2 regions of the Pelotomaculum sp. FP genome follow, and region 1 is predicted to be linked to the other one. Evidence: riboswitches for the same ligand, from Rfam matches in the RefSeq annotation. Region 1 holds a riboswitch; the other holds the start of a gene.

Evidence for each region. Region 1 has a riboswitch for cyclic di-GMP ahead of Psfp_RS14495 (ATP-binding protein). Riboswitches for the same ligand answer to the same signal wherever they lie in the genome.
Region 2: linked by a shared signal. The riboswitch ahead of Psfp_RS11910 (signal peptidase I) and the one ahead of Psfp_RS14495 (ATP-binding protein) in region 1 are both predicted to bind cyclic di-GMP.

The regions. Positions count from the first base shown of each region.
Region 1 is NZ_QFGB01000040.1:2,795-10,817, reverse strand. Features, by position in the region: gene Psfp_RS14520 (NAD(P)/FAD-dependent oxidoreductase) at 1-362, opposite strand, end outside; gene Psfp_RS14515 (hypothetical protein) at 543-1,583, opposite strand; gene Psfp_RS14510 (LytTR family DNA-binding domain-containing protein) at 1,984-2,751, opposite strand; gene Psfp_RS14505 (cyclic lactone autoinducer peptide) at 2,770-2,877, opposite strand; gene Psfp_RS14500 (accessory gene regulator B family protein) at 2,885-3,544, opposite strand; gene Psfp_RS14495 (ATP-binding protein) at 3,555-4,763, opposite strand; cyclic di-GMP riboswitch class I at 5,121-5,227, opposite strand; gene Psfp_RS14490 (type II CAAX endopeptidase family protein) at 5,630-6,364, opposite strand; gene Psfp_RS14485 (DUF1616 domain-containing protein) at 6,435-7,277, opposite strand; gene Psfp_RS14480 (S8 family serine peptidase) at 7,540-8,023, opposite strand, start outside.
Region 2 is NZ_QFGB01000027.1:35,848-43,870, reverse strand. Features, by position in the region: gene Psfp_RS11925 (hypothetical protein) at 262-483, shown strand; gene Psfp_RS11920 (ABC transporter permease) at 682-1,860, shown strand; gene Psfp_RS11915 (ABC transporter ATP-binding protein) at 1,897-2,568, shown strand; cyclic di-GMP riboswitch class I at 2,663-2,748, shown strand; cyclic di-GMP riboswitch class I at 2,829-2,914, shown strand; gene Psfp_RS11910 (signal peptidase I) at 3,029-3,661, shown strand; cyclic di-GMP riboswitch class I at 3,679-3,764, shown strand; gene Psfp_RS11905 (hypothetical protein) at 3,858-4,724, shown strand; gene Psfp_RS11900 (hypothetical protein) at 4,920-6,170, shown strand; gene Psfp_RS11895 (signal peptidase I) at 6,189-6,716, shown strand; gene Psfp_RS11890 (hypothetical protein) at 6,728-7,789, shown strand; gene Psfp_RS11885 (hypothetical protein) at 7,801-8,023, shown strand, end outside.

The DNA.
Region 1 (8,023 bases):
TCGCCTATACTAGCCCTAATCCCGGTCAGAATTTCCGCGCCGGCACACTGAGCTCTTTCCGACAACTTACGGTCAAATTCCGACCGATCGATTACAAAAGCGTATCCACCTTGGTCTCTGATCGTTAGTACTTCTCCGCCCGGAGAGTGGACAAAAGCGCCGTTGATTTGGTTGATGATGATGCCAACCGGCATAACTGCGGTTTGCAACGTTCTCAGACTGATGAGCCCCGCACACTGTATGGGCTCGCCAATTTTCCGGTGTTCCTCGGCTACCAGCACCTTATAACCCTTTTCAGCAATAAGTCGTGCTGTCTCAGAGCCAGCCGGGCCTCCACCAATCACAATGACGTCATAATTCATACAGACAGTTCCTTTCAACACCGGCTTTTTAAAGGACGTTTTATACTTTGACAAACACGAGGGATACAAACACTATCGATAACGGGATGATACCAGCATTCAAGATCTTATCTAGTACGTCAGCAGGATAACTTCCGGAGCGGATGAATTCCCCGCAGCCGGCAAGTCTAAGAAGATAGGCTATTTGATGGAACCGCCGCCACCTCCGGTTACATGGACAGTCCCCTGGTAGACCCAATCAGTATCAGGGTTATTCAAATATGCCTGGAGCTTTGTTTTGCCCTTGGTCACCGCTGTCAAAGTTTTTGTTGAATCATTCACTGTTGCAGCACTGATATCATCTACTTTCCAGTGTAAAACATATCCGGCCAGGGGGAAGCCAAAAATCGACAGCTTTAATGGCAACGTGTTACCGGCTTTCATATTAATGTTATGATCCCACTGTTTCTCGTCTTTCAGGAAGTGAGTTTCTGACCGGACGTATGCTTTCATGAGAGCAATCTCACCGGCATAGCCAGGATCCACTTGGGCGCTGACAAGGTCCTTGGCATCAGTCAGTTTGTCGATGCTCCATCCTAAAGCGCCGAGTTTGTTCTCGAAGAGACTGTATTGACCGGTTGCAGCTTTTGTCAAGGCATCCCGGAGCCATCCTTTCACGCTATTACGTATCTGCCTGTAGTCTCCGGAGGCAAGTGCAATTAAACCTGAAACGTCATTAGTGATAACGTTTGGGACCTCCTCTTTGGCAGCCTGTAAATAGTCATACAGGTAGTCGATGGTGAAGTCGCTTCCGAACAGCGCTGTGACCGTAGAAGCATGTTTTTTCTTAAATTTCTCCATATTTTTTCTTAGATCGCCTTTATTGGCGGAATATTGGACAGCAGCAAGATCGCACACAAAATCAATTATTTTGTTCTTGGCCGCGACCTCTCCGCCCAGCCTGGTCATTACTTGGTCAGTCAGTAATATGGCGAAAACATCCGGCCATGGCGCACTATTAGGATCCCTGTTCAGATTGGCGAGCTTTACCTGAGCAGCAGCCACATCATTCTTGCCGCCAGCATCCAGGACCAGTTGATCGTAAACCTTTTCCAATTGTTTTCCCACATCGTTAACGGTGCCGGCCTGGGCCGTTGGCAACGCCAGGGTGAAAGTTACGCTGAAAACCATGAGTGTGCATAGCATTAACGCAGTTACTTGTTTTCTCAGAATCATTCTCATCTTTTACCTCCTTATTAATTTAATTAACTCTTGTGATAATGATTTCGATAAAAACAGTTGATATAAACGAAAATAGTTTTAATTTAATAAAAAATACTATTGCACCAGCAGGTAAGCTTTACTTTTTACATATATATGATTTTGAGATTAGACGGTGGTTCGTATAGTCTGAATTCGGAGGAGCATTATCGTAAGCTTCCTTGGCTTCCTCACAAACCATTTTTATTGGCCGGACCCATTGGATTACCCTCCTATTACATATATTAGCTAGTCTAAAGTTAGCAATATTAAAATTGATTGTCCATATTTATTGTCTAAAAATAGCAAAACCTTGTCTAATTCTTACAATACCTTGTTTATACACCAATTGACAAAAAAAGAAGGGTCCGCGTAGAACCCTTCAACTGCTCTTTGGAAGTTTGGCATTTGTCAATTCTTCAAGTTCTTTAAATTTTTCAACTGTTATTAACGGTCTTTGCTTTGTGTTTTCCATAACCATTTCATAGCTGCTTCTTCCGGTTGGAATAAGCTCCTTCACCATCTTTAAATTTACAATGAACCCGCTATGGCTTCTGAAGAATGGGTATCCTGCCAACTTCTCTTCAAGAACAGAGAGTTTATCGTTTGTTTGAACTTGACCGCCGACAAAATAGATCTTGGACTTACGGCTTTCCTTGGTGACGTAGATGATATCATCAAGGTTCAAATAAACAAGTCTGTTGTCATTTCTAAAAAATTGTTTCCTGCTTACATCTTTATTAAAATTCTTTAAGTTAGACCTTGGCCTGCCAGCGACTTTTCCGGACAGAACCAGTTTGATCCTTTCCATTGTCTGCCGAACCCGGTTCAGTTTAAAAGGCTTGACGAGGTAATCAAAAGCATAGACATCAAAGGCTTCCCCTCTGAATTCGCTGGAAGCTGTGGCAAATACAATAAAGGTCCGGGGGTTGATATCGAATGTTTCCTGGGCCAGTTCAACACCATTTTTCCCCGGAAGATCGATATCTACAAAAACTACTTGAGGCGATAATTCTTCAATCAGCTTTGATGCCTCCAGCCCATCCCCGGCCTCACCAATAACTCTTACATCTTCAACTTCTTCAACTACTTTTCTGATCACATGACGCATGTCCGGGTCATCTTCAGCAATCAAGACAGTTATTTTCATGTGAAATTTCCCCGTCCTTTATTCAGACTTTGCAGGGGGAGCAGGCTGGTATAACCAAAAGAAACTAGCCGGCTTAACTCCGGCGGCGGCGACTAACAGGGCAACCATAACGATAGGTGTAAACATTAATTTTTTAATAGCCCGCATCATGAGCTGAGCACCTCCTTTCCTTAAAAAATCCTGCCAAAAGGCTATCTAATTGGTGGACCGCCTTGTAGCCTGGTGGAGAAAAACTTACTGTCTGGGTAATGACGGCAATAAGACCTGCCAAGGCAAGAGATGAGTTGAAATGGTGGACAACAATAATACTTGCCCCTAGCCATAAACTAAGATAGATTAGTGAAAGAATTTTAAACATGACTCTTTTGGATATATCTCTAATATTCTTAAAAGGTACTTCCCCCGGCACCCAGGCAATAACGCAAAGGGAAGATAGTAAATATCCGGCTAGCAGCGAATATACCAGGAAATCTGTTGATAAATAACGCTTCAGGGAGAAACCTAGTTCTCCAGCTCCAAGATAAATCAAAACGCCCAGAGTAAGGCACCTCCAATACCCGCTGCAGTGGGCTCCGCCGCTGAGGAGCCGGTAAAGAGCCCCGGAAACCATTGCAAATGTCACTTCGGGAAGTATTCCAAGAAAGTGGGCCAGACTGATAAGGGTAACCCCTTTTATGAAAGTGCCAAAAATAATTTCCAGGCCAAAGCGTAGAGTATCGATTTTACCAGCATCCAGCGCCAGTTCCTTAGACAGGTAGTTTGCAGCTCCTCCGGCCAGATGGTTTAGATTCATTCAACACACCTCATTTTTTGATAGGTATTGCAACGGTAAAGGTCGTTTTTTCAGTGTCGCTGCTTATTTCGATGCTGCCCCTGTGTTTGGTTACGATATCTTTAACAATTGGCAAGCCCAAACCTGAGTGAGCCTTTTTTGTGGTAAAATTGGGTTTGAAAATAGTAGGTCTCATTTCGGGGGCGATAGGGTTCCCTGTATTGCTAATACTAATTACGTATGCCCCCTGTTCACGGGTTAATTTCACATTTACCTGCCTTAATCCACCTGTTTTATCTTCCACTGCCTCAAGAGCGTTATCAATCAAATTTCCAAGCAAGGAGCTTGCTTCATGAGGAGTTAAAGGTATTTCTATAAGGCTACATTCAATGCTTATTTCCATTTCTATGCTTCTGGCTTCGGCCATACCTATCTTCGTGTAGAGAAGGGCGCTGATCGTAAAATTATCAGTTCTGATCAATTCCACGTTTTTGGATATGTCACCGAATACTCTGCCAATATAATCCCGTGCTAGATCATAGGAGCCGCTTTCCAGCAGTCCGTAAATGGTCTGCAACTGATGGTGGAAATCATGTCTCTGCTTTCTGGAAGAGTCAATCAATTGTTTGATCTGTTTTAAATTTTCCTCCGCTCTCTTAGCCTCGTATTCCTTTTCCACATACTGTCCGATTTTTTTGACGGCTACCGTGGATAGTACCGTCAAAACACTAATGAATATTCCAATGAGCCCGGTAAAAATATTAATGTGCTCTTCAGAAAATATATTCAATCTGAAAGCATTAAAAGAGCTGTTTAAAATAACCAGCAGAAGCACGGGCAGGAGAACAACCACAAAGACAAGAAGATTTTGTTTGTTTATTATGTCTTCCTTTAAATAATGTTGAAATTCCTTTTTTGATAGCCGACCTGAACGACCATATTCTTGAGAATAACCGATTAAAGAGATATTAAAAATTTTACAGGCTGCTATAAATATCAGCATGACCAGTGCCTGAGGGAGGAAGAAAAAAATTCTTATATAAGTATGATTCAAAACATCAAGCAATGAAAAACCTGTAATATGCAACATGAATGGTATCGTTACCGTTTCCACTGAACCGTAAAAGATCAGTCCAAGTAAAGATATAAGTAAAATTATCCTGTATGGCAGATGGGTAACCAGACGAATATTCAGTATGTATAAAAATATTTCAAGAATTGAGTGCAGCCCGAAAGGCACCGGCAAGAGCCGGATGATATAAGAAAAACCCGCCTGTAAGGCCCCTATTATAAGTAAATCGCGCCACCAGGGCCTGAGTCCTACCAGTAGAAATCCCAGGATCGCCACCAGGATCGCTTCAGGAAACGAAACCATTAACAGTGAAAAGAGAGTCATCGTGTCCAAAGGGCTACCTCTTTCATTTATTTATTTAAAAAGGAGCCGGCTCCTGCCCACCATGTCTAGAAGCTACATTATCTTGTCTAAAAGTTACATTTTCTTGTCTGGATTTGCATACAACATATTTAGCGAAAAAAAAACCGCTTCCGGATCGCCGGCAACGGAATTTTGCTATTAAAGAAATTAGCAGCTTTTCCCTTCAGCGGCCCGGCGATCATGGCCCCGGCGCTTTTTCTAAAATAATGCGCGGCTTTAGACCCGTAGCTTTGTGCCCCTACCTTTCGGCAAGTTTACCTTTTTGAATTTAGGAGAATATTTATATTTCCAACATGCAAATCATGAAAATCATACTAATTATTTCCAGAGCAAATTAACTATTCTAATTATATTAATTTTATACGCTCCTATCATTTGGTTTTGAGGGTCGCAAGAAAAATTTTTTTTCCCTCTCTCTCACCTATTGAATTTGCTTTCTTTACTATAAAAACCTTACATGGAAAAAATAAAGCGTTATCCAATAATTTAAGTTTATAAAATTGAGGCTTATCCTAAAGTTAAAGGAGAAGCCATAGTAAGAGGTGTCAACAAGCGGCAGCTTTAACCTCTTACTATGGCTTTCATCCAGATGGCATCTTGATTTGGGGCTGCAAAAAAAGACAGTAAAAAAAATACTTGAGTCATTTGAACTTTTTCTCCATGAAACTTTTTTATCTTAAAAGGTATGGCCAAATGATGTATAAACCGATATTCGTTAATCCGTGAGCCAGGGAGACCCCCAAAAGGGATCTAAAAAAGCCGACGATCATGGAAAAAAGAAGCGCAACGGCAAAAACGAAAACCAGGTCCACGGGTGAACGGTGGGTGATGTGCAGCACCCCGAATATGAAACTGAAATAGATTATGCTGTACCACCTGCCCAATGTCTCCACAGCCGTACGATACATAACCCCGCGAAAGATAAATTCTTCCAAAAACCCGGTACTGACAAGCAGGATCAGCGCCGGAAGCCATACATACTGCAAAGTAAACTCCGGTACCAGAGGAGCGGGTTTTAAAATCAGGTATTCCATCAGTCCCAGCGGCACACCAAGGAAAGCCACCAGCAACTGAAGGGGTAAGTTGCCTACGGTCAACCCGACCTCCCTTGGCTTGAATCCGGCAAACCTCATCACGTATGCCGCGGCGGCAAAGAGCGGAAGACTGATGATCAGGTACCAGTACATGGGCGGAACGCCAATTAACGGCATGGACAGGCTCATGATCCGGATCAATGGAGCCAGGGATAGTGCTAAATAGACCAGGTTTATGGTCTGGTTATAGGCCAGGGAAGCATGTACAAGCAAGGCCACCAGCAAAACCACATGCCAGGCGATTCCGTACAGCGGGTTGTAGTAGGCTGTGACAATCTCCGCGGCAGTGACGGCGAGCGCATACAACCACATAAAAAAATGATCCTTATTGGAAACATTGCCTCTGAAAACAGGAACCCATCTTTGGATGTGTACTTGAAATCTACTCATGGACGTTCACCCACAAATACAGGGAGCGATAGGGGGCGCTCTCCCCGTCTTTAAATAATAAAAACTCTACCTTCAGATTCTCATGGGGCTCATCAACACTGAAGCTAACGGGCTCTTCATTTTCCTCCTCATGGTTTAATTGAAAAGGGCCGAGTCGTGTCTTTACATAACCGTCCATTCTTACCTCAGCTGTATAGGAGACCGGACGGTATTCGTGGTTAACAGTTCCCAGGATAACCTCCTTCTCCTCACCTGTTTTTATATCCCGGGGGTAAAACTCTGCCTTCCCGCCGGAGCCTAAAATGTAAAATTCCGTGAACTGATCACCAACTTTTGGTATGGTTGTGACATAATAAAAGCTTCCTACTGCAAAAATAATAGTTCCCACCAGTGCCCCCGAGAGAATTTTGTCCATCCGTGAAAGGTTGCCCCATTTAGTTGCTTCTACGTTTAAAGAAACCATAAAACGTTTTTCAAAAGAAAGTTTATTTCTTCTGTGGATTGCGATAACGGACAGCAGGAACGTAACAATCCAAAGCGTCAACAATATGGGATAAAGCCTTATCCCCCATGGAGTATAGTTAAGGATAAGACCCAGAAGCGGTACCACGGCTATACTTAGACCGAAGCTCAAGGCAATCCGTTCAATGCAGTTAAGATCGTCTCTAGCTGGAAACAAGGCTGCTATTAAGGTATACCCGGGGAAAAACAGTACAAAAGACAATCCCAAAACAACCCGCACAGTTCCACTCATATCCAAAACAATAAATACCGCAAGGATAACAGAAAGAAATAGTATTATAAAGGGAAACTCGTTTTTTACCTCTATTCTCAAAAACAATTCAACCCCTTTAATGCAACTAAAGCAAAAAGATGGCAGTAGATTTTAAGTTAGCAATATTAAAGCTGATTGTCTATATTTATTGTCTAAAAATAGCAGAATCGCGTCTAGCTATTACAAAATCTTGTCTGGATTTAGCATGAACTAAAAATGAAGAAGGGTTCCCTTAGAACCCCTCTCTTCTACCCTTTTTAAATTTGGCATTTCTTCTGGATGGACATAAGCAGCGTCTTGCACGCCCTGGGCAATAAGGAATTTAATCTGTCAAAGCTTTAACTGCATTCAAGCGACCACTTCCAAAATAAGACTGTTCCTTACCGCTTACTGGTTCGATGCTCTTTTTATAGAGCATTTCTGCTACCTTGCCAGGCCCAATTTGACCATATTTGTCAATAATTAAGGCAGCAACAGCCGCAACTTTAGGCACTGCCATAGATGTACCTGCGTTATAGGAATAATCTCCATGATTATCCGTGCTTAAACAAAACTCACTTTTATAAAGCTCCTTCTCATAGTATTCATCAAGCTTGCCATTCTGTTGGTACTCAAGAAACCCGGATATATTACCACCCGGGGCAGCTAGATCAATAAAGCCTGGTCCAAAATTAGAGTATAAAGCTAATGTATCGTCAGGCCCTGTTGCGGATACTGTCACTACACCAGGAACCGTTCCGGGCACTTCAAATCCTGCCCCCACAAAATTTAAACCATAGCTACCATATATGGAGTTCAGGTAGTCA
Region 2 (8,023 bases), on a different contig from region 1:
TAATATTGCTAACTTATAATCGACTCCATCTTTCCGCTTTAGTCCATTCAAGGGGTTGGTCATGGCTGGCCCGTGGACGTAGTGCCTTCTATTGTACCGTACTCATACCAGGCGAATTATTTGTGTTTTCAGGTTTTCGTTTTGAGCTCCTCTCAAAACTCGATCCGGTTTATTATAACTCCCAATAAACCGGGTCAATTTTTTCTTGTGGGGAATAATGTGTGATAGAGGCAATATAAATATGGAATAAGAAGATCTTGGATGATGATAAAAAACCTTTTAAACGGTGATCAGACTAAGATGAATAATGAGGTTAAGGTTGAAATAAAAAAACTCTTTAAAGAGATAATGGACGATTGGCTGCTGCAGGTTAATTATTTTATAGAAGTAGGCTCAATGGACCCTTTGCAGGCTGAACAAAAGGCGCTGCAAAAGTACAGAAGCTGGGCCAAACAACTTGAAACCCTGCTGAAAGACGATTAACGCCCTTTGTGATTGAAGGGCTTTTTTAATTCATCATTTCCAGCACGAAAGCAATGAGATTTTTCTTTTTCTTTTTGCGGATCATGATAAAATAGTAGCATCCTTTTCAGTAAATTATTGAAAATGTATATTCTTGTTTTCACAGCCGGATCCTGCCCGAAAAACCGGAGAAGAAAGAAATTTTAGGAGTTGTTGCCTTTGTCCCTGCTGCTGTTTTCCATCCGCAACGCTTTTCGCAAAAAAGCTGTGGCCGCCCTGGCGGTACTCGGGGTGGCCTTTGGCTGCGCCCTGATGACCTTCCTCTTTTCCGTGACGACCGGGATGGAGAAACGGGTGGAAACGACGTTTTCCAACCTGGCGGGCCAGATCACGATTACCCAAAAGGGTTCTATGTTCGGCGGCCTGCTGCAGGGTATCGGCTCCTCCTCTATTCCGGTTTCCTACATTGATATTATTAAGGACGTGCCCAACGTAAATAATGTGACGGGACAGGTTACAAACATCCTGCGACCGGCAGGGGCAACGATGGTCCTGCCGCTGTTCGGGTACGGAGTGAATGAAACGAGGACGGAGATCGGTCCTTTTCAGAGAATTATAGAAGGGACTGCGCCCGCCCGTGACGATGAGGTGGCAATCGGCAAGAGCCTGTTGGAGTACCTTGCGTTCTTAAACGTTACCTATCAAATCGGCGGCGTTTATACGTTTGAGGTCCCCGGTAAGGAAGCGGACAACCTGAACCTTAAGGTCGTCGGCGTTTACCGTACCGGCAACGAACTGCTGGACGGCGGTTTCAGCGGCACGGAGCAACTGGCCCGGGATATCGGCGGCCTGAAGCCCGGCAGTTTGTCGGCCATCAGCGCCCAGGTCGGGAGCATGGAATACGTCGAGGAGGCCGCCCGGGAGATTGAAGAGCGCCTGAGCGGGAAAAAGCCGGAGGTGCAGGTCGTGGCGCCGCGGGAACTGCTGCTCCCGCTAAACAGCGTGCTCCGCGTCCTGAAGCAGTTTTTCCTGGCGGTCTCATCTGTGGCGGTAGCGGCCGGCAGCCTTACGATCATGGTAGTGATGCTGCTGTCGGTGGTCGAGCGCAGGCGCGAGTTCGGCATTCTCAAGGCCCTCGGCTGGACTCCGTGGGACATAGCCTGCATGGTGTTGGTGGAGTCCATAACTTTAAGCCTGCTCGGCGCGGGGCTCGGGGTTGCCCTGGGGTACGGCGGACTGGTTGCGGTCAAGGAGTACCTGGCCATCGACATCGGCGCGCCGGGCTTAAGGGTGGCCGCGCTGGTTTGCGCCTGCGGCGTTCTGGTCGGCGCGGCGGGTGGCCTTTACCCGGCCTGGCGGGCCAACCGCGCCGCCCCGGCGGAAATCCTGCGTGGTTGACAACGGGGACGGCTTTTAGACGGAAGGAGTCTTTCGATGGCGGATATATTGATATCGCTTAGAAATGTGGAGCGTATTTACGGGCGGGGATCTTCCGCGGTCAGGGCGCTGTCTGTAGACCGGCTGGATATTGACCGGGGAGACTTTGTGGCCGTGACCGGCCCGTCCGGGGGCGGCAAGACTACCTTGTTAAATTTGCTGGGGGCGTTGGACCGGCCCAGCCGCGGCCGCGTCATGGTCGCCGGCAAGGATATCGCGGGTCTGGGCGAGGCGGCGCTCTGCCGCTACCGGCGGGAAAAGGTAGGCTTTGTTTTTCAATCCTACTGCCTGCTGCCCACCTTGAGCGCGCTTTCGAATGTGCTGGCCCCGTCAATACCTGAAGGATACGGCCGTCGCGCACGCGACCGCGCGCGGGAGCTGCTGCGCCGGGTGGGCCTGAATGGCGCCGAAAAGCGCCTGCCCGGCGAGCTCTCCGGCGGTGAACAGCAGCGGGTGGCCATCGCCAGGGCGCTGCTGTTGGACCCGGAGCTGATCCTGGCGGACGAGCCCACGGGGAACCTGGACTCGGCCAACGGCGCGGGCATCATCGAACTGCTGAAAAGTTTGCATCAAATGGGGAAGACGGTGCTGGTGGCCAGCCACGACCAGCGGGTGGCGGACGCCTGCGGCAGGGTCCTGCGTCTGGTGGACGGCTGTCTGGTTAGCTAACTCTTAGCTGTTTTTTGATATATTTCTTTAATAAAAAAATATTGCATATTGAGGTTGATTATAGTAAAATGACATAGGTAATATAGCAGTACATTTTTTTGCAGGGCTAACCCACCGAAAGGTGGGGGCGCAAAGCCGACGGACCTAAAGCATGGAAGCTAGGGTGGCTGGGTTGCTAATAAAGGTTGCAGCAACTTAGCCGTTTTTATTTGATCATTGAGTCAGAAAAAGAAGTCTTTTTCATAAAAAATATACATAAACTAATAATAGGGCTAACCCGCCGAAAGGCGGGGGCGCAAAGCCGACGGGCCTAAAGCATGCGAGCTAAGGCGGCCGGGTTGCTGATAAGCATTATTGCAACCCGGCTTTTTATTGTAAAAAGAAAAACATTTTATGTAGGAGATGGATAATTATGATAGAATAATTTACAATCTAAAATATTAACAGGGGGTTATTGGCAGTGGGAGAGGAAAAGGTGCCGAAAACAGCTTTGGGGAAAGCAATATCCGTTATTGGCGTCACTGTTTGTGCATTTCTTGTGCTGGTTTTGATCGTTAATGTGACGTTTATTATAAGGTCATACATATATCCGGATAAGGTCCCTGATTTTTTTGGGTATAAGCCCTTTATCGTCCTCTCCGGTTCCATGGAGCCGACAATTCTGGCGGGAGACCTCATTGTGACTAAGGTAGTAGCGCCGGAGCAAATTGTCAAAGACGATATTATCGCCTTCCGCGCCGAAAAGAACACGGTCGTTACCCACAGGGTGACCGACGTCCGGACTGAGGACGGTTTAACCTTCCTCACCAAGGGCGACGCCAACACCGGCGCCGACGCCAAGGCGGTGAGCGTGTCGGACCTGGAGGGCATCTACCTCTGGCGCGCTGCCGGGGTCGGCAGGTTTGCCATGTTCCTGCAGACGCCTCTCGGCATGCTGCTCTTTGTTATAACACCCCTTTGCTTGTTTATCCTTTACGATATAACGTCGCGCAACAGGCGCAACAGGAAAAAAGCGGACCGCGAAGCCCAGCTGGAAGCGGAGCTGGCGGCGCTGCGGGCGGCAAAGGGCGGAGATAAAAAAATTGAATTATAGTAGAATGTTAACACCGCTTGTTTTAAGGGCTAACCCGCCGAAAGGCGGGGGCGCAAAACCGACGGGCCTAAAGCAAATCAGCTATGGCGGCCGGGTTGCTGAAAGATAGCAACCCGGCCGTTTTTTTAATAAACGAAATATAATTGATTGATGAATTGAGAGGAGTGATGAGCGGCGCCAAGGTCAAAGCGGCAAAATGCACTCATATAGCACGGAAGGAATTTATCCAAAGAAACAGCCTAAAAAAATAAATGAGGGAAGGAATGATAAACCAATGAAAAACTCAAGCAAAACCGTCAGAGCCGCCGTACTGCTGCTGGTGCTCTGCATGATTTCCACAGCAATGATGGGCGGCACCTTCGCTAAGTATACCAGCGAGTATGCAGGGGCGGATACTGCCTTGATCGCAAGGTGGCAGTTTGAAGCTTTAGGCGGAACAAACGGGAACTCTCTCGCTTCTCTGGACAGTGCGGTGCAGCCTTTAGATTTATTCAGTCATCTTTATTCAACAAACATTAATGGACAAAACGGAGCAAACGGAGATTACATTATCGCTCCCGGCGTAAACGATGATTTTTATATTCAAATGACTTTCCTCTCGGACGTTGACGCCAAAGTAACAGTAGACTTTACGAATATTGGAAGCGCTGCCGGTCTTCCCATCGAATACCTGGTAGAGGGTTCAAGCAACTGGGTGAACGAGGCTGGTTTAGAGAATGAATTTGTAAAGCAGCTGGTCGCAAACACTAATACTAGTACACCTGGTACATTAGTAGCCGCAAACCCTGCAGACAATACCTTCACCTTCAAAAGATCCGGTGTAGCCGACGAAGACGCTCTCACAACAATTAAGCAAAAAGTAACGTGGAGATGGGCGTTTGACGCCGCTGAACAGGGAGATGATGCTGCACATACTGCTGCATTTGCATCAAATGATGGTACAGACACACTCTTTGGCGACAACTCTGCGGACGCCGCAACTCGTACTAGCTATGTTTTAAATGTTTCTGTCAAGGCAGAACAGATTGCGCCTGTATCCAGTCAGCCTGGATCTACTACGTAGACACACTCATCCGCCTTACAAGAGAGCTTCGGCTCTCTTACGGAAGACGCAAAGCGCGCGCATTTGCGTCTTCCGTAAGAGAGTTATATGAGAATAGCGCTGCAGCTACATTTCTTCCCAAAGAGAGTCATATAACAATAATTCTGCCGGCCTTAACTCTGCGACAGGGACCGGGGTGATATCGTGGATCAGGCGATGAATAGCGAGAATGCGGAGCGAAGGCGCAAAAACTTCATCCTGGCGGTCATCATCACCATCATCGTGGTGTACGCCGCCGTGCCGACCTACGGGATCATCCGTGACATCAGCACGGGCGGGCATGTTTTCGTTTTGCGATCAAACCTGCCCGATGTGCAGGTGAAACGCCCCGTCCTGGGGTTTATCGGCAGGCTGTATCACTTTTTTTCCCCGCAGGAGGAGGTTACGGTCCCTGTTGAGCAGCGCATTGATTTAATGGGCCGGGTTGTCTACACCGACGGGACACCCTTTGCCTACGGGCTCATTGAGTTCCGCAGCGACCCGCGCTATACCAGGACAGACAGCCAGGGCTACTTCATCTTTATTGACGTCGACGAGGGTTCCCATACCATCAGCGTCCTTGACGAAGCCGGCAACGTGCTTGCAAGCTGCAAGGTCGATATTGAAAGGACGACCGGGATCGAGGACGCGGAACTCGTCCGCCTCCCCGACGGTACCATTGTCTTTCAAGTGGCGGTGCATGTCAAGGTGCTGGAGATCACCATTTATCTTAAAAAAGGGGAGGACGGAAAGGCCACAGGTATTGACCGGATCGAGCTGGGAGCTGCTCCCAGGGGAACGCCGCAGTCAACCAACCCGGCCAACCCGGCCGATCTTGAGAATCCAGTCAATCCTTACAATCCTGTCAACCCGCCTGTGCAACCGGACACCCCTGTTCCTGCCGGCGGCGGTGGCAGTGGTGGAGATATCAGCGGTAGAGATAGCAGCGGTGGCGACGACGGTGGCGGATCGACGCCTTCACCTTTCGATTTTGACGTTTTGGACACGGCTACGACCGCCTCATACGGTACAGCCGGCGCGGTAAGCGTCAATATATTCGGCGCCAACAAGCGCATTGCCCCCGGCATGAGCGGCAGCTATAAGTTCACGGTGGATAACACAGGCAACAGGTACTCAACCTATTATGATGTAACCTTCACAGCGGCCGACACGCTTCCCGCGGCGCACAAAATCCCCATGCGCTTTCGCCTGAAAGCAGGCGACGTATACGTCGCCGGAAATGAGACGGTATGGTGTGCGCCGGAAGAGCTTTATCAGGACACGGCCGTGGCGGGCGGCAGGAATGTGAAATACACGCTGGAATGGAATTGGCCGGATGGCCCTAATGATAACGATTATGCCGCCTATGCCGGCAATCCGGCCTATTCTTACAGCCTTATGATCAAAGTCACAGCGCAAGCCGAGTAACAGGAGGCTTAAAACTTATTGAGACCAAAGCACAAAGAGATGTTGGTTAACTGTGTAAAGTATGTGCCGCTCGGGTTATTGGCGCTGCTGATCCTGATAAACCTCTGCCTGGGTGTCAATAAAGCCGTAACCCATGCTCCGGTGCCGAAGATTTTTGGCTTTTCGCACCTTGTTGTTTTATCCGGCTCCATGGAGCCGGCCATATATCCCGGCGATGTCATAGTGATCCGCGAGCAGGCTGCCGGTGAATACAAGGTCGGCGATGTCGTCACCTATTTACACGGGACAAACGCCTTTACCCACCGCATTGTCAGCGAGGAAAACGGCGTGTTTACCTTGAAAGGCGATAACAACAATGCCGCTGATGAATTTTTAACCGCCGACAGGTTTGCGGGTAAAATGGTCTTGCGGATCCCAAAAATCGGCCTGGCCGTTGTCGTCTCCAAAAAACCGGCAGGCATGGCGGCGCTGGTTTTGCTTTTGGTCCTTGGCGTTTATGGCGGGGACTTGTATCGAAAAGCCCGGGTAAGAATGCAACAAAAATGAGGTGATGATATATGAAGATCAGTAAAATACTGATGGCGCTTTTGGTGGCTGTAGTAATTACGTCTTCAAATATAGTATCATCGACCATGGCAAGATATACCGATGTGTATTCCGGCGGCGATGCGGCGCTGATTGCCAGATGGAATCTGGGGGCAAGAGGCGAAGATGATATTGACGGCGAGTTCTACAACAAGGGGTTTACCTTTGATTTATTTAATGGACAAAGTATTAAACCGATGGATTTCGGTGAGAAATCTTTTACCTTCAGAGGCGGCGGCTCCGATGTCGCCATGACTTATGATGTGAAAATGAACGCGGCCGACTTGATGCGGCTGACTACCGCGGAGACCAAAGCTACTATCGCCACCGAAGCAGGCCAGGATGTCTTCGCGCCCTTTATTTTCAAAATTACGGTGGAAATAAACGACGGCGCCACCGACACTGTTCCCAGTGTATTTTCTCCATATACCGGCTCGTCTCCATATTATGGCACGGGTTGGTTCAGGCCAAAGGACGTCGCTGCCGATCAGGACGGATATTTCAGTATTTTTTCGGGGACGCCCAACTTTTCCGCGGGCAGCAACGACGAGGTTACAATCACTGTTTACTGGCAGTGGAACACGTCCTATTATATCAATGACACCAATATTGCCGCAGTGACGGCGCCCCATGTGGTGACGGCGGATCCTTCCACGGAGATTGCCGGCAGATATCTGCCCTACTACCAGGACGCATATGATGAATATTACGGCCCGGGAGGCCTGCTGGACCGGTACAATGCCGCGGCAAACGCGGTCGAAGACTATTTGGCGGTCCACGGAAGCCCGAACGCCGACGGGACCTGGCCCCCGCATGATATTGATGCGGATACGCCCTGCGCCCTGTCGGATGCCGAGCACTTTGCGCAATACCATGGGCTGATCCTGGCTGCCAACGACGCTTTGACCGCCTGCCAGACCTCTCTTTTGGCGGCCTATGACGATTACGATACTTTTGCCGTCAACGCCCTGCAGGCCAGGGAATCGGTTAAGGTGCTGTTCCGCGTCAGCGGGGAGCAAATAGCGCCCCAATAACAAAACCACCCATGATAGATATGAAAGGCGCGCCGGAAATGAGAGCAAAGCGGGAAAAGAGACTGAAGCTGAATATAAGGTTAAAGCAGTTGTATTACTGTTTTATATACCTGTTTATCGTGTCGCTTGTGGTTACAGGTGTTTCATTTTCACGCTTCAGCTCGGTGATAAACAATACAGGCGCTGAAAACAGCAGTGATCCGGGTTCGGGTCCGACGACGCCGGATATTGAGT